Regions from separate parts of the Ancylobacter sp. FA202 genome, predicted to be linked through region 4. Evidence: riboswitches for the same ligand, from Rfam matches in the RefSeq annotation. Region 4 holds a riboswitch; each other region holds the start of a gene.
The links. A riboswitch is a leader RNA that binds a small molecule or an ion and turns the genes downstream of it on or off. The one in region 4 is predicted to bind cobalamin.
Positions count from the first base shown of each region.

Region 1 (5,522 bases), 570 kb from region 4:
TTCAGGCTCGCGGCTGCCATCCGGGCGGCTGCCCACCTGTCCCGACACGAACAGAAGGTCTCCCGACCGTATAGCGGCGGAATAGCCATGCTTCTCATAAAGGGCGTGCCGGCCAGCGGGGAATACGGCGTCGCGCATCATCGTGTCCTTTCGGTTGGCCATGCCGCCGCCGGCTATTCCGAGGGCGGCACGATCTGATATACGTTTCGTATGTGAGAGTGTTCGCATACGTGACGTATGTCAATGGGCGCTCGGGCCCTTAAGGAAGATGAGCACGACATGGCCGTGGGACGACGGGCGGAAAAGATGGAGGCGACCCGCGCCAGCCTGGTGGCGGCGGCGCGCAAGGCCTTTGCCGAAAAGGGCTATGCCGAGGCCTCGATGGATGATCTGACGGCGGCGGCCGGGCTGACGCGCGGGGCGCTCTATCATAATTTCGGCGACAAGCGCGGGCTTCTGGCCGCCGTGGTGCACCAGATCGATGCCGAAATGGCCGCCCGCGCCCAGGCGATCGCCGCCCGCGCCGGCACGCCATGGGAAGGGCTGCTGGCCGAGGGCGCCGCCTATATCGAGATGGCGCTGGAGCCGGAGGTGCAGCGCATTGTGCTGCTCGATGGACCAGCCGTGCTTGGCGATCCCTCGCAATGGCCGAGCCAGAACGCCTGCCTGGAGACCACCCGTCGCACGGTGGAAAGGCTGATCGCCGACGGCGTGCTGAAGCCGGTGGACTCGGCGGCGACGGCGTGGCTGATCAATGGTGCGGCGCTGAACGCGGCGCTGTGGACGGCTGCGAGCCCCTCCCCGGAACAGGCGCTGCCAAAGGCGATCGAGGCGTTCCGCTGCCTGGCGCAGGGGCTGCTGGCAAAGCCGGGCTGAACCGGCCGGGCGCTATTTCGCCGTCCGCTCGCCGGCTTCCTCATCGAGCATCGATTCGACGGCACCGATGGCGACTTCTAGACTGGCGATCTTCTGGATCGTCTTGTCGGAGGGCAGGGCGTTGATCTCGGCGGCGATGGAAATCAGATCGCGCTGCTCGGCCAGCAGCCGGTTGCGCAGCGTCTTGAGCTTCAGGGTCATGGGGTCGTTCAGGGCAGCAGGCATGGCAGCTTTCGCGGGAAACTAACGCTTGCGGGAGATTAACGCTTGACGGTGCGGCGGGTGGGCTTGGGGGGCGCTGAGGCGGCGAGGCTGCGCTCGGCGGCCTCCTGGGCCAGACGCGCCTGCCGCAGGCGGGCGATCTTGGCTTCGCGCGCCACGGATTCGTGCTCGATCATCGACATGGCGATCCGGGAAACGGAATCGGCCTTGCTTTCAGATTGAGACATCTTCGGCTTGAAGGGTGTCTCCTGCGCTCGTTTGGGCATGCTGAACTTCCCTTCGTAAACGCAAAAAAAGGCCGGGTTTCCCCGGCCTTTCCATTACTGCCTCAACGGCCGTTGCCAGTACATCCGTGGTCAAAGACCGGAAGCAACGTCTTCACGCAGCCTTGAGGCTGCCGGCCGAGCTCTTGCCGCTGCGGCGGTCGGTCTCGAGCTCGTAGGACACCTTCTGGCCTTCGTTCAGGCCCATGAGGCCCGCGCGCTCGACAGCAGAGATGTGAACGAACACGTCCGGCCCGCCGTTGTCCGGCTGAATGAAACCAAAGCCCTTCTGGCCGTTAAACCACTTCACAGTACCCGTAGCCATGACTAAATCCTTTCAGTCGACATAGTGATTTGAGTGCTCGCACGCATGCGAACATCAGGTTGACATCGATTTGAGAGGAAGTTCGCTACGGCGCACGGGTGCGCAAAACAAAGTTCAACGTCCAAGATCGATGCCTTATCGTACAGAGGATGTGATGTTCTCACAACCCCCGCAAGATTTATTTTTACTCGGCGGCCGGGGCGCTGGGGGCGCCAGGGCGGGGCAGGCCACGGCCGATCAACGGCTTCTTTTTCGGCGCGGCGATGAGCCCGTCGCGAATGGCCTGCTTGCGCGCGGCCTTCTTGGTCCGGCGGATGGCCTCGGCGTCTTCACGATTGCGCCGCTCGGAGGGCTTCTCGTAAGCGCGGCGCGCCTTCATCTCGCGGAAGATGCCTTCGCGCTGCATCTTCTTCTTCAAAACCCTCATGGCTTGTTCGACATTGTTGTCGCGAACGAGGACCTGCAATTCTTGTCCGATCACATGCAGCACGGCTGCTGGTTGGGCGGCTCGTGGGAGCCGACACGGCTGCATCTCGCCGGAGCAAGACGCAGCGATGGGAAGTGCGGCCCGGCGGGTCGCGACATCGTCAGGCCCTACATAGCGCCATCACGCCATGGCCGACAAGCGTCGCGCGTGATTTCCCGCGCGGTGCGGTGCGGGAACGGCGGGCGAGCGCGTTGACGCTGCGTCTGCCGTCGCCGGCGCATGTGGCGCCGGCTCACAAAAAGGTGGTTTGGAAAATAATCCGGGATCGTTCTCCCGCATGCGGCGTTGCCTGTCATTGTGGCAGTGAATCGTGCGCCGGCACCGGGGTTTTGAGTATGCCAATCGCAGTGCTGGTGGTCGAGGACGAGGCGCTCCTGCGCTTCGACATCGCCGACTACCTCGCCGAAAACGGCTTCGAGGTGCATGAGGCGGCCAGTGCCGACCAGGCGCTGAAAATCCTCGAAGCCGTCCCGGAAATCCGGCTGGTGTTCACCGATATCGACATGCCCGGCAGCATGGATGGGCTGAAGCTCTCCGCCGCAGTGCGCGACCGCTGGCCCCCGGTGCATATCATCGTCACTTCAGGCAACCGGATCGCCGGCAAGGCTGAGCTTCCCGCTGGCAGCCTGTTCTTCACCAAGCCCTACATGCCCGCCGACATCGCCCGCTCCATGCAGGGCCTGCTGGCCGGCGGGGCGGGGTGAGCGCGAGACCGCGCGCCGCTGATGGCCGCGCGCCGAGATGCGGCTGAGGACAAGAGTCATCCATATCTTGACGTCGCGAGGCGCTGGCTGCCTATATGTAGGCGTTACGGTCCTTCGAGTCGCAAGGCGAGAGGGCTAAGAGGGAAGCCGGTGAGCTCTTCGGGGCGAGGCCGGCGCTGCCCCCGCAACTGTCAGCGGCGAGCCTATCGTCCATACCGTGTCACTGAGGCCGCGCGCTTCGGGAAGGCCGGACGAGAGGCGTGGACCCGCGAGCCAGGAGACCTGCCGTAGCAACATAATCGTCCCTGGGCGGGGTGTCCCGGTGGTGCGTTCGCGCGTCCGCCGGTGGTTCTGCCATGGCCCGCGCCTGCGTCCGCTCGGCCTTTGCCCCCATCGATCTTGGGGTTAGCCGATGTCTCTTTCTCTCGACGCCGAAAACCTGCCCGGCCACGTGCCGGTTTCCGCCGCGCCGGCGGCGGCCCCTTCCAGCACACCGGGCTATCAGCTCATCCGCCGCAACGGCGCGGTGACGCCGTTCGATGCCTCGAAGATCGCCGTGGCGCTGACCAAGGCCTTCCTCGCTGTCGAAGGCTCCGGCGCGGCCGCCTCGCGCCGCGTGCACGACATCGTCGCCGAGTTGACCGACCAGATCGTTGCCGGCCTCACCCGCCGCGCCGATTCCGGGCGCAGCTTCCACATCGAGGACGTGCAGGACCAGGTGGAACTGGCGCTGATGCGCGGCGAACACCACAAGGTCGCGCGCGCCTATGTGCTCTACCGCGAGGAGCGGGCACGCGAGCGGGCGGCGGCCAAGGCGGCCTCCCTCTCGGTTCCGACGCTGACGGCGGCGCTGTCGATGACCACGGCCGACGGGGCGCGGGTGCCGCTCGACGCTGCCCGGCTGGAGGCGGTGCTGGCCGAGGCGACGGAGGGATTGGCCGATGTCTCCGCTGCCACCATCCTCAACGAGACCCGTCGCAACCTTTATGACGGCATCAGCGTCGATGAGCTGGCGCTGGCCCCGATTCTCGCCGCCCGCACGCTGATCGAGACCGAGCCGAACTATGCCAAGGTGTCCGCCCGCCTGCTCGGCGACAAGCTGCGCCGCGAGGCGCTGAGCTTTCTCGACGGCCGGCCGGCGCAGGCGACGCAGCGCGAGATGGGGGCACGCTACCCCGACTATTTCCGCGCCTATCTCCAGCGCGGCATCGCCGAGGAACTGATCGACCCCGAACTCGGCCGATTCGACCTCGACCGCATCGCGGCGGCCCTGCTCCCCGAGCGCGACCTGCAATTCGACTATCTCGGCCTGCAGACGCTGTATGACCGCTATTTCCTGCACGCGCGCGGCACTCGCTTCGAGCTGCCGCAGGCCTTCTTCATGCGCGTCGCCATGGGGCTCGCCTTGCGCGAGGTGGATCGCGAGGCGCGGGCGATCGAGTTCTACCGCCTGCTGTCCTCCTTTGACTTCATGGCCTCGACCCCAACCCTGTTCAATGCCGGCACGCTGCGCCCGCAGCTTTCCTCCTGCTTCCTGACCACCGTGGCGGATGATCTCGACGGCATCTTCAAGGCGATCAAGGACAATGCCCTGCTGGCGAAATATTCCGGCGGGCTCGGCAATGACTGGACCCGGGTGCGCGGCCTCGGCGCCCATATCAAGGGCACCAATGGCGAGAGCCAGGGTGTGGTGCCCTTCCTCAAGGTGGCCAACGACACCGCCATCGCGGTGAACCAGGGCGGCAAGCGCAAGGGGGCGGTCTGCGCCTATCTGGAAACCTGGCATATCGACATCGAAGAATTCCTCGACCTGCGCAAGAACACCGGCGACGACCGCCGCCGCACCCACGACATGAACACCGCCAACTGGGTGCCGGACCTGTTTCTGCAGCGGGTGGAGGCGGACGGGCCGTGGACGCTGTTCTCGCCCGACGAGACGCCTGATCTGCACGACCTTACCGGACCGACGTTCAAGAGCGCCTATGAGGCCTATGAGGCGAAGGCGGCGCGCGGCGAGATGAAGGTGTTCCGGCAGGTGCGGGCCATCGACCTGTGGCGGCGTATGCTGACCCTGCTGTTCGAGACCGGCCACCCCTGGATCACCTTCAAGGACCCGTGCAACATCCGCTCGCCGCAGGGCCATGTCGGCGTGGTGCACTCGTCCAACCTGTGCACCGAGATCACGCTCAACACCACCGCCGACGAGGTGGCGGTGTGCAATCTCGGCTCGGTGAATCTACTGGCGCATGTCACACCCGACGGGCTCGATCAGGCGCGGCTGGCGCGCACGGTGACGACGGCGATGCGGATGCTCGACAACGTCATCGACATCAATTTCTACACCATCCCCGAGGCGCGCCGCTCCAATCTGCGCCACCGTCCGGTGGGGCTTGGCATTATGGGTTTCCAGGACGCGCTGCAGGCGCTGCGCATTCCCTATGGCTCGCAAGAGGCGGTGCGCTTCGCCGATACCAGCATGGAGGCAGTGAGCTTCCACGCACTTCAAGCCTCCTGCGATCTCGCCCTTGAGCGCGGGCGCTACCCTTCCTTCGAGGGCTCGCTGTGGTCGAAAGGGATTCTGCCGATCGACAGCCTTGAGCTGCTAAGCGACGCGCGCGGCGGGCTGGACCTCGACCGCTCCTCGA
Region 1 covers NZ_KB904818.1:4,302,002-4,307,523, forward strand. Annotated here, with positions in the region: gene A3M1_RS0119845 (RidA family protein) at 1-138, opposite strand, end outside; gene A3M1_RS0119850 (TetR/AcrR family transcriptional regulator) at 280-876, shown strand; gene A3M1_RS0119855 (hypothetical protein) at 889-1,101, opposite strand; gene A3M1_RS0119860 (hypothetical protein) at 1,137-1,364, opposite strand; gene A3M1_RS0119865 (cold-shock protein) at 1,477-1,686, opposite strand; gene rpsU (30S ribosomal protein S21) at 1,871-2,152, opposite strand; gene A3M1_RS0119875 (response regulator) at 2,509-2,877, shown strand; cobalamin riboswitch at 2,968-3,182, shown strand; gene A3M1_RS0119880 (ribonucleoside-diphosphate reductase subunit alpha) at 3,290-5,522, shown strand, end outside.
Region 1: it holds a riboswitch for cobalamin, as region 4 does, so the genes downstream of both, A3M1_RS0119880 (ribonucleoside-diphosphate reductase subunit alpha) here and A3M1_RS0122680 (ABC transporter substrate-binding protein) in region 4, are expected to answer to the same signal.

Region 2 (5,522 bases), 4.5 Mb from region 4:
GCTCCCGGCTTCGCCGGCGTCGGGGCGTCGAGCGCCAGCGCGTCCTCCGCCGGCAGGCGGCGGGCCTCGTGGAAGAACGGGATGAGGCCGAGCGCCTGCCAGCCGGTGCGGGCGGCGATCTCGTCCATGCCGGCGGCGAACAGAGTGGGGTCGCCACGAAAGCGGTTGACCAGAAAGCCGCGGATCATCGCCGCATCGTCCTCCGGCAGCACCGCCCTGGTGCCGACCAGGCTGGCGATGACGCCGCCGCGGTCGATATCGCCGATCAGGATGACGGGGACATTCGCCGCGCGGGAAAATCCCATATTGGCGATGTCATTGGCGCGCAGATTGATTTCGGAGGCCGAGCCGGCGCCCTCCACCAGCACGAGGTCGGCCTCCGCCTGCAGCCGGCCATAGCTGTCGAGCACGGCGGCCATCAGCGCGGGCTTCAGCGCCTGGTAGTCCGCCGCCTTCGCCGTGCCCTGCGCCCGGCCCTGCACGATGACCTGCGCGCCCGTCTCGCTCTGGGGTTTCAAGAGCACCGGGTTCATGTGGACGGACGGCGCCACGCGCGCCGCGCGGGCCTGCAGCGCCTGCGCCCGGCCGATCTCGCCGCCGTCTTCGGTCACGGCGGCGTTGTTCGACATGTTCTGCGGCTTGAACGGACGCACCTTCAGCCCGCGCAGGGTGAAGGCGCGGGCGAGGCCGGCGACAATCAGCGACTTGCCGACATCCGAGCCGGTGCCCTGGAACATGAGGGCGAGGGGAGAACGGGGGGCGGTCATGCACCCTCTCCCCGTCGGGGAGAGGGATGGGGTGAGGGGCCTGTGGGCCGATCAACCGGGAGCCCCCTCACCGACCCGCTGCGCGGGCCACCTCTCCCCAATGGAGAGAGGACAGGAAGGGTCGCACAGGACACTTCAATGCGGCGGGATATCAGCCGCGCCGGGCTTCCAGATAGTCGACGCGGCGCTCCAGATTGGCTTCGCGCACCATGCCGGGAATGAGGAACAGATCGATGATCTGGCCGATGCCAAGCAGGCCGAGGGTCAGCAGCCAGAGCGCACCCGTCCAGTAGCGGCCGGTATAGAAACGCTGGATGCCGCACACGCCGATCAGGCCGAAGCACCAGAACAGGTAGGCGATAGGGGTGGAACGCATCGAAGCGTTTCTCCATGAAAGCATGACGCCGCAACACTCGGCGCTGTGTATCAGATAGGAATGTCGCCGCACAATTGCGAGATCGCCGCGTGCAAATTCTTGCAGCTTCTTGTGACGGGTGGATCAAAACTCGATGCCCTTCTGCGCCTTCACCCCGGCTTTGAAGTGGTGCTTGACGAGGCCCATCTCGGTGACGAGATCGGCGGCCTCGATCAGCTCCGCCTTGGCGTTGCGGCCGGTGACGACGATGTGCAGCCCTTCGCGGCGGGCGCTGAGCGCCGCGACGACCTCGGGCAGCGGCAGATAATCGTAGCGCAGCGCGATGTTCAGCTCGTCGAGGATGAGTAGGCCGATGGCGGGATCGTCCATCATCTCCCGCACCTTGTCCCAGGCCCGGCGGGCGGCCGCGATGTCGCGGGCGAGGTCCTGCGTCTCCCAGGTGAAGCCCTCGCCCATGGAGTGCCATTCCACGCGCGGGCCGAAGCTTTCCAGCGCGCGGCGCTCGCCCGAATCCCACGCGCCCTTGATGAACTGGACCACGCCGACCTTGGCCCCATCAGGCTGGCCGAGCGTGCGCAGAGCGAGGCCGAAGGCGGCGGTGGATTTTCCCTTGCCGGGGCCTGTATGGACGATGAGCAGGCCCTTCTCTACGGATTTTTCCGCCACTTCCGCGTCCTGCACCGCCTTGCGCTTTTCCATCTTGGCGCGGTGGCGGGCGGCTTCCTCGGGAGATATCTCGGTCATCACTTCACCTTCATCGGCAGGCCGGCGACCACGAAGATCACGCTGTCGGCACGGGCGGCGACCGCCTGGTTGAGCCGGCCCTGCGCGTCGCGGAAGCGGCGGGCCAGCGCGTTGTCGGGCACGATGCCGAGCCCGACCTCATTCGACACCACGAAGACCGGCCCCTCATGGCTGGCGAGCGCCTCGACCAGCGCGGCGCACTCGCTGGCGAGGTCGGCCTCCGCCAGCATCCGGTTGCTGAGCCAGAGGGTGAGGCAGTCCACCAGCACCGGCCGGCCGGGCGGCAACGTGCGCAAGGCGTCGGCAAGCTCGTGCGGGGCGTCCAGCGTCTGCCAGCCCGCGCCGCGCCGGGCGCGGTGCAGGGCGATGCGCTCTTCCATCTCGCTGTCCCAGGCCTGCGCGGTGGCGATGTAGCTCCAGGGCGGGGAAAAGCCTGAGATGAGGCCCTCGGCATAGGCGCTCTTGCCGGAGCGGGCGCCGCCGAGGACGAGGGTCAGCGCCATGGAGCGGGGGCCGGGGCAAAGCGAGGCGTCATCGTCGTCGGCTCCTGTCGTCGGCTGCGGGCGAGCGGCGGACTATAGCCGGGGCGCATCGCCGGGCAACCGGCGCCGTCCGGTTTGACTTTGCCGGCCAAGCCTCCTTAAGTGGCCGCGACCGTCGGTTTCCTCCCGCCAGGGAGGGACGAAGAGGGAATGCGGTGCGGGGCGCTTTCAGGCCCCCAATTCCGCGGCTGCCCCCGCAACTGTGAGCGGCGAGCCTCAGCCGGAAGCCACTGGAGACCTCTCCGGGAAGGCGGCGACGAGGCAGCGACCCGCGAGCCAGGAGACCTGCCGGTGGTCCGGTCGTGCGTGCCGGCGGGGTGCCCGGCAGACAGGCAGAGCCGTGCTGAGGCGCGCGGCTTCGCGCGGAAGCTCCTTTCCGCGACCGACGCATCCCGCGATTCCTGAGCTTCGTGGAGATGCCGCATGCCGACCCAATCCCGCCCCGCCGCGCTTGATCGTGTTCCCTGCACCATCGTCACCGGCTTCCTCGGCTCGGGTAAGACCACCCTCATTCGCCATGTGCTGGAGAATGCCGGGGGGCGGCGCCTCGCGGTGATCGTCAACGAGTTCGGCGATGTCGGCATCGATGGCGAGATATTGAAGGGCTGCGGCGTCGAATCCTGCCCGGAGGAAAACATCGTCGAGCTGGCCAATGGCTGCATCTGCTGCACCGTGGCGGATGATTTCGTGCCGGCGCTCGACGCCATCCTCGCCCTGGAGCCGAAGGTCGACCACATCCTGATCGAGACCTCCGGCCTCGCGCTCCCCAAGCCGCTTGTGCAGGCCTTCCACTGGCCGGCGATCAAGAGCCGGGTGACGGTGGACGGCGTGGTGGCGGTGGTGGATGGCGAGGCGCTGGCGTCGGGCCGCGTCGCGCACGATCACGACGCGCTTGCCGCCCAGCGCGCGGCCGATGACAGCCTCGACCATGACGACCCGATCGAGGAAGTGTTCGACGACCAGATCGCCTGCGCCGACCTTGTCCTCCTCACCAAGGCCGACCTGATCGACGCCGCCGGGCAGGCCAAGGCCCGCGCCGCGCTCGACGCCGAGCTGCCCAAAGGCGTGCGTGTGGTGAGCGTGACCGAGGGGCGGATCGACCCGGCGCTGCTGATGGGACTCGGCATCGGCACCGAGAACGACATCGAGAACCGCAAGACGCATCACGACAATGAACTCGACCACGACCATGACGATTTCGACAGCTTCGTCGTCGAAGTGCCTGAAATCACCGATCCGGCCGAGTTTGCCGCCCGGGTGGCGCGGGCGGCGGAGGAGGCGGATGTGCTGCGGGTGAAGGGGTTCTTGCCCGTCGCCGGCAAGTCGATGCGGCTGCTGGTGCAGGCGGTGGGCCCGCGCGTGGCGCACCATTTCGACCGGCCCTGGGGCGAGGGCGCGCGCACCGGCCGCCTCGTCGCCATCGGGCTGAAGGGGCTGGACCGGGCGAAGGTGGAAGCGATCCTCGCCGGGGAGAGCGTGGCGGCGTGAGTGAACCTGCCCCACAGCACCACGTCATCCTGAGGTGCCCGGACCTTGTCCGGGCCTCGAAGGATGCTCGTTGCGCGCGGTTTGGCCACCGGAACAGGCGTCATGGCCGGGCGTGTCCCGGCCATCCACGTCTTGCGGCTCCAAAGTCGTGGATCCCCGGGCCAGGCCCGGGGATGACGGCATTCTGACGGGAGACGCGCCACCCCATGCACATCCTCACCACCACCTCCTCCAGCCTCGACGACCTCGTCGAGCCGGTCGATCTCGGCCAGACGCCCGGCGAGGTGGTGATCGTCTCCTTTGCCGACAGCGACCTCGGCGCGCTGGCGCGGGCGCAGGAGGTGATGGCACAGGAGGTAATGGCGGGACCGGGGCTGCCCAGCCTGCGGCTGGCCAATCTGCGCGATCTCCGGCACCCGATGTCGGTCGATCTGTGGATCGACAAGGTGGGGAGCCGAGCCCGCATCGTGGTGGTGCGGCTGCTCGGCGGGCTCGACTGGTGGCGCTATGGCGTCGACCGGCTCAGCGCCGAGGCGCGGGCGCGGGGCTTCACGCTCGCCGTGCTGCCGGGCGAGGACCGCGACGACCCGCGCCTTGCCGAGGCCTCCACCCTTGCGGAGGCCGAGCTCGCGACGCTGCTCGGCTATTTCCGCGCCGGCGGGCCGGCGAATATGGCCGCGCTGCTGCGGGTTCTCGCCGGCTATGCGGGACGGGCGATGGCCTCCCCGCCGGCGCCGCAAAACCTGCCGCTGGCGGGGGGTTATGAGGGGGGCACTGCGTCCCCCTCACCCAACCCTCTCCCCGACGGGAAGAGGGCTTTCGAGGACCAACAGGCCCTCAGGACCGGGCTTGACCCGGCCACCCAGCCGCAGTGGCGTGCGGATGGGGAAACGCTGGGTCCCCGGGTCAAGCCCGGGGATGAGGGCCTCTCACTTTTGGAGGCTGCCCGCCCCGCCATCCCGATCATCTTCTACCGCTCCATGGCGCTGGCGGGCGATACCGCGCCGGTGGAGGCGCTGTGCGCGGCGCTTCGCGCGCGCGGGCTCGACCCCCGGCCGATCTATGTCGCCAGCCTGAAGGAGCCGACCTCCATCGCCTTCCTGAAGGCGGCGCTGGCGGGCATGGACCCGGCCGCGATCCTGACGCTCACCGCCTTCGCCGCCGCCGATCCCGGCGAGGCGACGGTGCTCGACGCGCCTGGCGTGCCGGTGCTGCAGGCGATTGTCGCCACCACGAAGCGCGCGGCGTGGGCGGAGGGCGCGCGCGGGCTGACCAGCGCCGATCTCGCCATGCATGTGGTGCTGCCCGAGCTCGACGGGCGGGTGCTGGCCGGGGCGCTCTCCTTCAAGGCGCCGCAGGAAACCCCCGCCGTGCCCGGCTTCGCCGCGCTGGTGAACCTTCCCGAGCCGGACCGGGTGGCGCAGATCGCCGACCGGGTCGCGGCGCTGGTGCGGCTGCGACAGACTCCCCGTGCCGACCGCCGGATCACCGTGCTGATGCCGGACTATGCCGGCGCCCCCGGCCGCACCGGCTGGGCGGTGGGGCTCGACGTGCCGGCGAGCGTGCGCGCGCTGCTGGCGGATTTGTGCACCGCCGGCTACGCGG
Region 2 covers NZ_KB904818.1:403,883-409,404, reverse strand. Annotated here, with positions in the region: gene A3M1_RS0101840 (cobyric acid synthase) at 1-767, opposite strand, end outside; gene A3M1_RS0101835 (NINE protein) at 919-1,143, opposite strand; gene cobO (cob(I)yrinic acid a,c-diamide adenosyltransferase) at 1,267-1,887, opposite strand; gene cobU (bifunctional adenosylcobinamide kinase/adenosylcobinamide-phosphate guanylyltransferase) at 1,887-2,390, opposite strand; cobalamin riboswitch at 2,529-2,737, shown strand; gene cobW (cobalamin biosynthesis protein CobW) at 2,853-3,917, shown strand; gene cobN (cobaltochelatase subunit CobN) at 4,124-5,522, shown strand, end outside.
Region 2: it holds a riboswitch for cobalamin, as region 4 does, so the genes downstream of both, cobW (cobalamin biosynthesis protein CobW) here and A3M1_RS0122680 (ABC transporter substrate-binding protein) in region 4, are expected to answer to the same signal.

Region 3 (5,522 bases), on a different contig from region 4:
GAGCTGCGCCCTTCGCGTGCCAGCCGCGCCTCCACCTCGATGATCGCGCCGGGCCTGATCTCGCGTGCGAATTCGACCGCCGGAGCCGCAGCCATGACCACGGCGCGGCGCGAGTGCCGCGTTGCCACCACAAATGCCGCCTTGGCCATGAAGGCGAGCGCGCTGCCGCCATAGAGGCTGCCATAATGGCTGGTCTCGCCCGGCATGACGAGATCGGCCATGCGCAGCACACCCGGTTCCTCCGGCGTATGGGCCGGCGGCGGCGGCATGGCGGCGGGCATCTCGACCGCCACCATGTTGAACACCCCCACCGTGCAACGTCGCCGCGCGGCGGCGAGCGGTGCTTCGGCCACCATCTCGACCTCGACACCGACCGAACGGCGGCCGACGCGGATGACCCGTCCGGTCAGTTCGACGATGTCGCCAAGCTGTGCGGGTGCCGCGAAGTCGATCCGCTCGCAGGACGCCGTGACGAAGTCGGCTCGTGCGTGCCGGGCCGCCGCGATGAAGGCGACCCGGTCCATGAGGGCGAGACCGGCACCCCCGAAGAGGGTGCCGTGATGGTTGGTGGCGCCGGGAAAGACGATGTCGATCAGGCGCGTCGTCCCCGCAGCCGCGGTCCCGCTCATTCGGCGGCCCTCGCCAGACCGGCGCGCAGCCGCCGCGCCGCCGCCACCATGTTGATGAGCGCCGGACGCACCTCGTCCCATTTGCGGGTCTTCAAGCCGCAATCGGGATTGACCCATATCTGCTCCGGCGCCAGCCGCTGCTTCGCGTGCTCCAGCAGTTCCACCATTTCCTCGATCGGAGGCACGCGCGGCGAGTGGATGTCGTAGACGCCCGGCCCGATCTCGTTGGGGTAGCGGTAGTCGACGAAGGCATCGAGCAGCTCCATCTTCGAGCGCGAGGTCTCGATGGAGATCACGTCGGCATCCATGGCCGCGATGGCGGCGATGATGTCGTTGAACTCCGAATAGCACATATGGGTGTGGATCTGCGTCTCGTCCCGCACGCCCGAGGCGCAGAGGCGGAAGCTCTCCACCGCCCAGTCGAGATAGGCGTCCCACTCGGCGCGGCGCAGCGGCAGGCCCTCGCGGATCGCCGCCTCGTCGATCTGGATCATCGCCGCGCCAGCGGCTTCGAGATCCTGCACCTCGTCGCGTATGGCGAGGGCGATCTGCCGGCAGGCGAGGCTGCGGGGCACGTCGTCGCGCACGAAGGACCAGTTGAGGATGGTCACCGGGCCGGTCAGCATGCCCTTCATCGGCCAGCCGGTGCAGCCCTGCGCAAAGCGCCACCAGTCGACCGTCATCGGCGCGGGCCGCGAGACATCGCCGAACAGGATGGGCGGGCGGACATAGCGCGAACCATAGCTCTGCACCCAGCCATGCTTGGTGAAGGCGAAGCCGGAGAGCTGCTCGCCAAAATACTGCACCATGTCGTTGCGCTCGAACTCACCATGCACGAGCACATCGAGCCCGATCTCCTCCTGCCAGCGAATGGTGCGGGCGGTCTCCTCCTTAAGGAAGGCCTGATACGCGGCGTCGCTCAGTTCGCCCTTGCCGTGGGCGGCGCGGGCCTTGCGCACGTCGGGCGTCTGCGGGAAGGAGCCGATGGTCGTTGTGGGGTAGGGCGGCAGGCCGAGACGGGCACGCTGCCGTTCGGCGCGGTGGGCGAACGGGCTGGCACGGCGCGCATCCGCCGGTGTGACCGCCGAAAGGCGGGCGGCGACGGCGGCATCGTGCACCTTGGCGGACGTTGCGCGGGCCTCGGCGGCCCTGGCCGAAGCGGCGAGCTTGCCGAGCACCACCTCGCGCCCGCCGGCAAGGGCGGTACCCAGCGTGACGAGTTCGTCCATCTTCTGCACGGCGAAGGCGAGCCAGCTCTTCACGTCAGGATCAAGGCCGGTCTCCTGTTCGAGGTCGATCGGCACATGCAGCAACGAGCAGGACGGGGCAATCTCGACATGGTCGGTGCCGCGCCTGCGCACGAAGGGTTCGAGCGTGTCGAGCAGGCCAGGCAGATTGGTGCGCCAGACATTGCGCCCGTCAATGACGCCGAGCGACAGCACGAGCCCCGCCCGCGCCCTGTCCGCCACCTCGCGCAGTTGCCCGGCGCCTCGCACCAGATCGAGATGCAGCCCGGCGATCGGCAGGGAAAGCGCGGTGTCGAGATTGTCGCCCAGCCGGCCGAAATAGCTGGTCAGCATGATCTTCAGCCGGGGCAGTGCATGGGCAAAGAAGCCATATGCCTCGCGCAGCGCGACGCGGGCGGCGTCATTGAGGTCTGTGACGAGGCAGGGCTCGTCGATCTGCACCCAGTCCGCTCCCGAGGCGGAGAGCCGGCGCAGCACCTCGACATAGACCGGGAGCAGCTCGCCGAGCAGGCTGAGCGGGTCGAGTCCCTCGTCCTTCGCCTTGCCGAGCTTGAGGAAGCTGACCGGGCCAAGCAGCACCGGCCGCGTCTCATAGCCCAGCGCCTTGGCCTCGCGGTACTCGTCCATCGGCTTGGTGGAGGTGAGCGAGAAGCGCTGCCCCGGAGAGAATTCCGGCACCATGTAGTGATAATTGGTGTCGAACCATTTGGTCATCTCAAGCGCCGGAACGCCGCTGCCATGCGGGTGCGCGTGGCCATGCGCGCACGTCGTCTCCGCGCTCTGACTGCCGCGCGCCATGGCGAAATAGGTGTCGAGCGGCACCGGCCCGCCGGTCCAGCCATAGGCGGGCGGGATCGCCCCCACCATCACCGCCGTGTCGAGCACATGGTCGTAGAGCGAGAAATCGTTGGAGGGGATGTTGGTGACGCCCAGCGCCTTCTGCCGGGCCCAGTTGGCGGCTCGCAGCCGCGCGGCGGTTTCGAGCAGCGCGGCGGAATCGCTCTTGCCGGCCCAGTAGGTCTCAAGCGCGCTCTTGAGTTCGCGGCGCGGGCCGATGCGCGGCGTGCCCAGGGTGGAAACCGGCACCGTGCCGGCGGAATAAGGGAAGTTCATTCGGCTAACCCCAATCAGGATTGGGGGCAAAGGCCGAGCGGACGCGAGGCGCTGCCACGGGTGCAAGGCACCGGCGGCCGCGCGAACGCACCACCGGGACACCCCGCCCAGGGACGATTATGGTGTCAGGGCAGGTCTCCTGGCTCGCGGGTCGCCGCCTCTCGTCCGGCCTTCCCGAAGCTTGCGCTTCAGTGACGCTGAATGGACGACAGGCTCGCCGCTTACAGTTGCGGGGGCAGCGCCGGCCTCGCCTTGAGGCTCACCGGCTTCCCTCTTAGCTGCGACGCAAGCGACGCCGCAGACCCATGACTGCGCCACGATGAGGGCGCCAGCGACGATTGTCAATCGCGACATAAAGACATCTTTATGTCGGCATATGATCTGGGCTGCTTCGATTGTTGTCGATAGCGCCCCTTTCAACCAGCTTACGAACCCTTGGCGCGGCAGAGTCCGTTGTCGGCGGCTTGTTCCGAGTCCGCAATTGGCACACTCATGACCTCCAGAGCGGTAAGCGGAATCGTCTGCTTTCAGGAACCCGATAATCAGATCTCTACGTCCGACATCGGGGCGCAAAGCTGACCTCGCTGAAAGGCGGCGGGGGCAGGTATGGGGCAGCGCGCATCATGGGGCTATAGTGAACACATCGTTCTCTTCTTGGTCGCTCGCGGCCCGCCACCTACGCCCGGGCATCCTACGCTACGCCATGAAGTCAGATCGCCGCCGGCGGCCGATCACGGGGCAGGCGTCCTAGACCGCGACGTGGTGCTTTCAGCTTCTGCCATCTCAGGCCGCGTCAGTGTCCCGTTTACGCCTTGCCAATCGTCTTGCCAGTAGAAGGGCGGCAGCGAGGCGCGCGGAATGCAGCGGCAGTTGATCGGGGAACCAGCGCATCCTCTCGGCGCGGCGACGGCAGTTGAGTCAGCCGTGTGGCCGGGGCTGCGGATCGAACTCGGGCCTTGGGAACCGGGGTGGCTGACGGCGCAGGAGTTCTTTACCTCTGCCGCCGCGATTGACGACTTCCTCGCGCATGAGCGGGCGCTTTATCCGGGAGCCGATCTGAAAAGCAGCGCCGCGTTCATGATGCGGGACTACCTCTCCATCTTCTCGCTGGCGACCGTTCCGCTGTTCCTTGGTCACGGCCTCGTGCCAGATCTTGCGCCCGCACGCGTCGCGCTGTGGTTCCACGACGTCGTGCATGAGCAGGACGGCCGGACATATGCGGTCCGCCGGGCACATGTGCGCTATCTCTCGCAGGCCTATGCGACGGATCAGCTTGACGCTGCTTGTCATGCGGACGCACAGGCCGTCGCCGACAGGTCTGTCCTGTGCGAGCAGTTTCGCGCGGGGCTGGAAGATCACGTGCAACCGCTCGTCGTCGCCCTCAAGGCCCGAACGGGGCTCGCCTCCGGTGCGCTCTGGCGGCTGGCGGGGGATGCCATCGCCGGACGTTTTCTCGACGTGGGAAAAAAACTGGGCCGGCTTGAGGAGGCCAAGGCCACCGCGCTGTTGATCCTGAAGCAGCCGGGTTCGCCTCTCGCCAACCGTCAGCTGCATTTCTTCGACATCGAGCTGAACGGCGACGCCGGGTGCCCTCTGGGCGTGTGGACCTTCCGCGCCCGCGGCGGTTGCTGCCGCTACTACACGCTTGAGGGCGGCACCGTCTGCACAACCTGTGTGCTCAAGCCCGCGAACGAGCGCGACGCCGAGATGCGCGCGGCGATCCGGCGCCACCTCGGCCTCGACGAGACGGCCTCCGGCTAAGGAGCACGCGTCGTCGCGGTACTGCTCCAAGAATTTTTGCCCCTGCGAGTCCCAGATCCCCCGCATGGATCGTCACTCCAGCAAGCGGCCGGGGGAAGGCCGATAGAAGCAACGGGCAGCGGCGCCTTGAACGCCGCGTGGACGGGGATTTCGATGACCGCAGGGGCACACGCATTCATGGGCGCGCGGGCGCGCCGCCTTTTCCGGCTTGCGCTTCTGGCGAGCACGATCCTCGCCTTCGGCATGGACGCCGCCACGGCGCAAAGCGCCGCGCCCGCGCGCACCAACCAGCAGGCGATCGCCATTCCGCCGGGCACGCTGACCGCCGGGCTGAACCGGCTCGCGGCGCAATCGGGCATCGAGATCCTGTTCGACGCCGCGCTGACCAGCGGCCGCCTGACCCAGGGGGTCAGCGGGACGATGACGGCGGCGGCGGCGCTCGACGCCCTGTTGGCCGGCACGGGAATTCGCGCGCGCTTCGCCGGCGGAAACCAGGTAGTGCTCAGCGGCCCGGAGGCGATCGAAGCCGACAACCTGACCTTCGGCGGCGAAATCTCGCTCGATGCCATCGCCGTCTATGGCGCACGCAACGCGCGCACGCTGCAGGATGTCAGCGCCAGCGTCGGCGTGGTCCGTGCCGAAGAGATCGAGGATGGCGAGATCCGCTATCTCCGGGATTCCTTCCGCCTCCTCGGCAACGTGATGAGCAGCGCGACGCTCAATGCCGGCTTCGTCATCCGCGGCATGAGTTCGGAAGGCTTTGTGCCGGCGG
Region 3 covers NZ_KB904820.1:90,597-96,118, reverse strand. Annotated here, with positions in the region: gene A3M1_RS0124745 (acyl-CoA thioesterase) at 1-629, opposite strand, end outside; gene metE (5-methyltetrahydropteroyltriglutamate--homocysteine S-methyltransferase) at 626-2,989, opposite strand; cobalamin riboswitch at 3,101-3,312, opposite strand; gene A3M1_RS25470 (ferric iron reductase) at 3,848-4,750, shown strand; gene A3M1_RS0124730 (TonB-dependent receptor) at 4,904-5,522, shown strand, end outside.
Region 3: it holds a riboswitch for cobalamin, as region 4 does, so the genes downstream of both, metE (5-methyltetrahydropteroyltriglutamate--homocysteine S-methyltransferase) here and A3M1_RS0122680 (ABC transporter substrate-binding protein) in region 4, are expected to answer to the same signal.

Region 4 (5,522 bases):
CACGATGGCCACGGCGGTGGCGATGGAGAGCGGCGATTCGAGGATCGGCTGCGCCCAGTCCGGGGTAAGGCGGACGAGGTCCGGCAGGATCGCCACGGCGATGCCGGTGAGGATGGCGAGGCCGACGGTGAAGATGCGCCGGTCGCTGAGCCGGCGGGACAGGATCAGCTCCATGCCCGCGACGGTGAGGAAGGCGGCGGCATAGATCAGGATCGCGCCGATAACGGGAGCGGGGATGATGGTTAGCACGCCGATGAGGCGCGGCGAGAAGGCGGCCAGTATGATCAGGATGCCGGAGACGGCGCCCACTCGCCACGCCGTGGTGCCGGTGGCGAAGGCGACTCCGACCGCCGCCGAGGACGAGGCGCTGGCGAAGCCGCCTGTCACGGCGGTGCCCATGTCGGCCAGCGTGTTGGCCTGGATCGCCCGTCCCGCCTGGTCGAGATCGGCGCGGCGCCAGTCGGCGTCGTCCATGCGCTGCATCGACACCACGGTTCCCACCATGTCGACGGCGGAGAGCACGCCGGTGATGATGGCAGCCGGGATGAGCGCCCAGGAGAAGAAGCTGATGCCGGGCCAGCCGAGGCGCGGCAGGTCGACATAGGGCAGGGTGGCGAAGCTCGGGCTCGGCTCCGGCGCAACGCCGACATAGGCCGCGAGAACCCAGCCGACGGCGGCGCCGATCGCCACTGCGAACAGGCGCAGCATGCCGCGCGAGAAGATCGCCAGCGCGATGATGATGACGAGCGTGACCGTGCTGACAAGGGCGTAGCGCATGTCGAGGTCGGGCGTGATCGCCCCCGAAATGCCGAAGGCCCGCCGCAGCGCCGGGTCGGCCAGCGCCACGCCCAGCATGGTGACGGCGACGCCGCAGACCTCCGGCGGGAACACGGACCGCAGCGCGCCCATGAAGCGTGACAGCGTCAGTTGCGACACCGCCGCAATGAGGCTCATGCCGGCATAGAGCGCGGGCCCGCCCGCCGCGAGCGACTGCACCGCCAGCGGCATGTGCGCCATGTTGGGAATCTGCACCAGCAGCATGCCCGCCCCGCGCTTGGGCAGGCATTCCAGCAGGGTGGCGATCCCCATGAAGATGATGCAGCTGGTGATGAACACCTGCGTGTCGTCAAAGGAAAGTCCGGCCTCCACCGCCGCCACCAGCGGATAGACGATGAACAGCAGCGCGAGCGTCGCATGCTGCACGCCGAGAATGAGCAGGGTGCTGAGCGGCGGCTTCTCGTCGGCCGAATAGAGAATGTTCGTCGGCTTGCGCGGCATGGGCGGGCCCTTGAGGGAGATGACGGAAGCCGGCGTCGCTGCGCCCGTCCGGAACTGGAACGAGACTTCCCGCCCTAGTGGCGATGGGCGGAGAATCTATGAGGGCGACTATGGGATTTCGCCCGAAGTCGGGCAAGCTCGCCCGCGCGGCTAGTTTCGGTCCCCGATCGTCGATGGCCAGAGCCGCGCGGTGAACGTCGCCGTCCGCCGGCCGCCACGTACCATTGACGACATCATTCCAATGATCTATGGAATGACGTTATGAGGTTCGATATTCATCGGCGGCTGACGCCCGGGCGCCTTGAGGAGGCCGCCGCGATGTTCGCGGCGCTCGCCGATCCGGCGCGGCTACGGCTTCTCGTGCTGCTCACCCATGGTGAGGCCTCGGTCTCGACCCTCGCCGCCCGGCAGGGCGAGAAGGTCTCGACGGTTTCCGCCCGGCTGCAGCTTCTGCACGCCGTGCGGCTGGTCCGCCGGACGCGTCAGGGCAAGTCGATCCTGTACGCGCTCGCCGACGACCATGTGATCGCGCTGGTCTCCAGCGCCATCGACCATGTCTGCGAAGATCACCCAACCCATGAGGCGTTTGAGATGTCTGACGGCTGCAAGATCCACCCCGACCATCCCCACCAGCACGGCGCGGGCTGCGGGCACACCGCGATCCGCCACGGCGATCATGTCGACTATTTGCACGATGGCCATCTGCATCACATGCACGGCGACCATGTGGACGAGCATGTCATCGAGGTGAGCGCGACCAATCCGGACGGCTGCACCGCTGGCGAGCCCTGCACGGGTCACGAGGCCGGCCATGTCCATGGCCCCGGCTGCGGTCATGAGGCGGTGCCGCATGGCGACCACATCGACTATCTCGTCGATGGCCGCCTGCATCATCCCCATGGCGACCATTGCGACGATCACGGCCCGGTCGAGATCGTGCGCGGCTGAACCCCGCCTAGGCGGGCGACCCGGTGGCCGGCCATCGCCGGGCCATGCACCGTGATCGCCGGCATGAAGGCGCCGGCAGGCGCCGCACACGCCGCTGCCGCACACGCCGTTGAAAGAGGTGTTGCCGCCCTGCATGCGCGGCAACATTCATGTCCGACCACTCGCTTGAGCGACCCTTGTGATCGCAATTGATATATTATATCAGTTTGCTGATGCGGTTGGGTCGGGAAGGTCACGAGCTTCATTCGGATGCCGGCCCGGGGGCGCGAACCGAGCCGGTGCGCGCGAGCGTGACGGCTGCGTTCCGGCGGCTGTTCGCGCCTTGCCCCGCGTCCGGCTCCCTTGACGACGGGGCGCGAGCGGTTACGGTCGCGGCCGATCAAGGTTCTCCGGGTCCCACGCCCGGAGCTAAGAGGGAATTCGGTGAGGCGCTCCGCGCCAAAGCCGAGGCTGCCCCCGCAACTGTAAGCGGCGAGCCCTCTGCCCATCGTCCACTGACGCGAGGCTCAGGCCATGCGTTGGGAAGGCCGGGCAGAGCCAGCGTTGACCCGCGAGCCAGGAGACCTGCCCGGATCGCGACCAATCTTTCGGGCGGGGTGCTCCGGAGGTTGCCGGCCGTGCAAGGGCTCAATGGGCCCTGCCGGCGCCGGTTCCCTTTGCGCTTCCCGTCTTCCTTTTCAGGAAGCGGTGACAATGACCAAGACGACCTTTCCCCTCATCGGCCGGCGGGCCTTCGCCCTGGCGCTCGGCCTTCTCGCCAGCGCCGCGCTGGCGACGGACGCCTCAGCCGGCACGACCTACCCGCTGATGCTGGAGAACTGCGGCCACAAGGTGGTGATTGACCACGCGCCAACGCGCGTCGTCAGCGTCGGCCAGGCGCAGACCGAGATTCTCTACGCCCTCGGCCTCGGCGACCGGGTGGTCGCCAGCGCGCTCTGGTTTGGTCCGGTCGCCAAGCCCTATGAGGCGGTCAATGCCGGCGTGAAGCGGCTCGCCGACAATGATCCCAGCTTCGAGGCGGTGGTCGGGCAGGAGCCTGACCTGGTGGTCGCCATGTATGAGTGGCACATCGGCCCGAACGGCATCATCGGCAAGCGCGACCGTTTCGACGCGGTCAAGGTGCCGGTCTATGTCTCGCCCACCGATTGCGTCGGCAAGGACAATACCGGCGCCGGCGACGGTGTCCGCACGCAGATGTACTCCACCGAGCTGCTTTACCGGAACATCCGGGAATATGGCGCCATCTTCGACGTGTCGGAGCGGGCCGAGGCGCTGGTCGCCAGCCTTAAGGCGCGGGAGGAAGCCGCCGCCCGCACGCTCGCGAGGCTGAAGGGCAGGGACGTGTCGATGGCGCTGTGGTTCTCCAGCAAGGACATCAAGGGCGATGCCTTCCTCGCCGGCAAGAACGGCGTGCCGGCCTATGTCATGGCGCAGCTCGGCGCCCGCAACATCATCACCACGGAAGAGGAATGGCCGCTGGTGGGCTGGGAAACCATCGCCGCCAACGACCCTGACGTGCTGGTGCTGGTGAAGATGGACCGCCGCCGCTTCCCCGCCGACGACATCGAGGCCAAGCTCAATTTCCTCAAGACCGACCCGGTGGCCAGCCAGCTTTCCGCCGTGAAGAACGGCCGCATCGTCATCGTGGATGTCGGCGCCACACGGCCGGGCATGGACACGGTGGACGGCATCGAGGCCATCGCCAAGGCGGTGCAGGGCTTCGGTCTGGTCAATTGAGCCATCTCGTCATCGGGCCGAACTGGCCGGCGCGGATCGCCCTCGCCGGCCTCTCCCTCGTCGCGCTGGTCTTCGCCATCGCGCTGGCGGTGACGGTGGGCGAAATGCCGATCCCGCTCGCGGTGGCCTTCCGCGCGCTCGGCAATGGGTTGTTCGATCTCGGCTACCCCGTCAGCGCCATCCAGCAGGGCGTGATCTTCGAATACCGGCTGAGCCGGGCCTTGATGGCGGCGCTGTGCGGGGGCGCGCTCGCCCTTTCTGGCGCCATCCTGCAGGCGCTGCTGCGCAACCCGCTGGCCGAGCCCTATATTCTCGGCGTCTCGGCCGGTGCTTCCACCGGCGCGGTGTGCGTGATGATCCTCGGTTTTGGCGGCGCGACGCTTGGCCTGTCCGGCGGGGCGTTTCTCGGCTCGGTGGCGGCGCTCGTCATGGTCGGGCTGCTCGCCGCCGGGGCGGGCGGGGGCAGCGACCGGGTGATCCTCGCCGGCGTCGCCGGCTCGCAGCTGTTCAACGCCGCGACAGCGACCATCGTCACCACAATGGCGAGCGCCGAGCAGGCGCGCGGGGTGATGTTCTGGCTGCTCGGCAATTTCGGCGGCGTGCGCTGGTCGGACCTCTGGGTGGCGGCCCCGGTGGCGCTGCTCGGCTTTCTCGTCTGCATGGTGCACGCCAAGGCGCTCGACGCCTTCGCCTTCGGCGCCGATGCGGCCGCCTCATTGGGCATCAACGTCACGCGGGTGCGGCTGGTGCTGCTGGCTACCACCGCGCTGCTCACCGCCACCATGGTGGCGATCGTCGGCACGGTCGGCTTTGTCGGGCTGGTCATTCCCCATGCGGCCCGCTTCTTGGTCGGCCCCGGCCATGCCCGGCTGCTGCCGGCCTGCCTCATCATCGGCGCGGTGTTCATGATCCTGGCCGATGTGCTCTCGCGCATTCTCGTGCCGCAGCAGATCCTGCCGATCGGCATCGTCACCGCCCTGGTCGGCGCGCCGGCCTTCGCGTTCATCCTCTACCGCGCGAGGCGGCCCGCATGACGCTTGCCACCCATGACGTGCGCTGGGGCGCCGGCGGAAAGCTCATCGTCGATGGCGTCACCCTCAGCGTCGAGCCGAACCGCGTGCTCGGCCTGATCGGCCCCAATGGCTCGGGCAAGTCCAGCCTGCTGCGCCTGCTCTGCCGCCTGCGCAAGGTGGCGAGCGGGGTGGTGACGCTGGACGGGGAGGACATCGCCGCTGTCGGCCGCCGCGACCTCGCCCGGCGCCTCGCCTTTGTCGAGCAGCAGGCGACCACCGAGATCCAGCTCACCGTCTGCGACGTGGTGCGGCTCGGGCGCACGCCGCACCGCGCTGCCTTCGCCTCCTGGAGCACGGAGGACGAGCGGGCGGTCGATGCGGCCCTGGAACGGGTAGGCCTCACCGAGCGGCACGACCAGCCCTGGCACACGCTGTCGGGCGGCGAGCGCCAGCGCGTCCACATCGCCCGTGCGCTGGCGCAGGCGCCGCGCGAGCTGATTCTCGACGAGCCGACCAACCATCTCGACATCCAGCACCAGCTCTCCA
Region 4 covers NZ_KB904818.1:4,873,008-4,878,529, reverse strand. Annotated here, with positions in the region: gene A3M1_RS0122690 (uracil-xanthine permease family protein) at 1-1,278, opposite strand, end outside; gene A3M1_RS25250 (helix-turn-helix transcriptional regulator) at 1,540-2,226, shown strand; cobalamin riboswitch at 2,601-2,813, shown strand; gene A3M1_RS0122680 (ABC transporter substrate-binding protein) at 2,920-3,963, shown strand; gene A3M1_RS0122675 (iron ABC transporter permease) at 3,960-4,997, shown strand; gene A3M1_RS0122670 (ABC transporter ATP-binding protein) at 4,994-5,522, shown strand, end outside.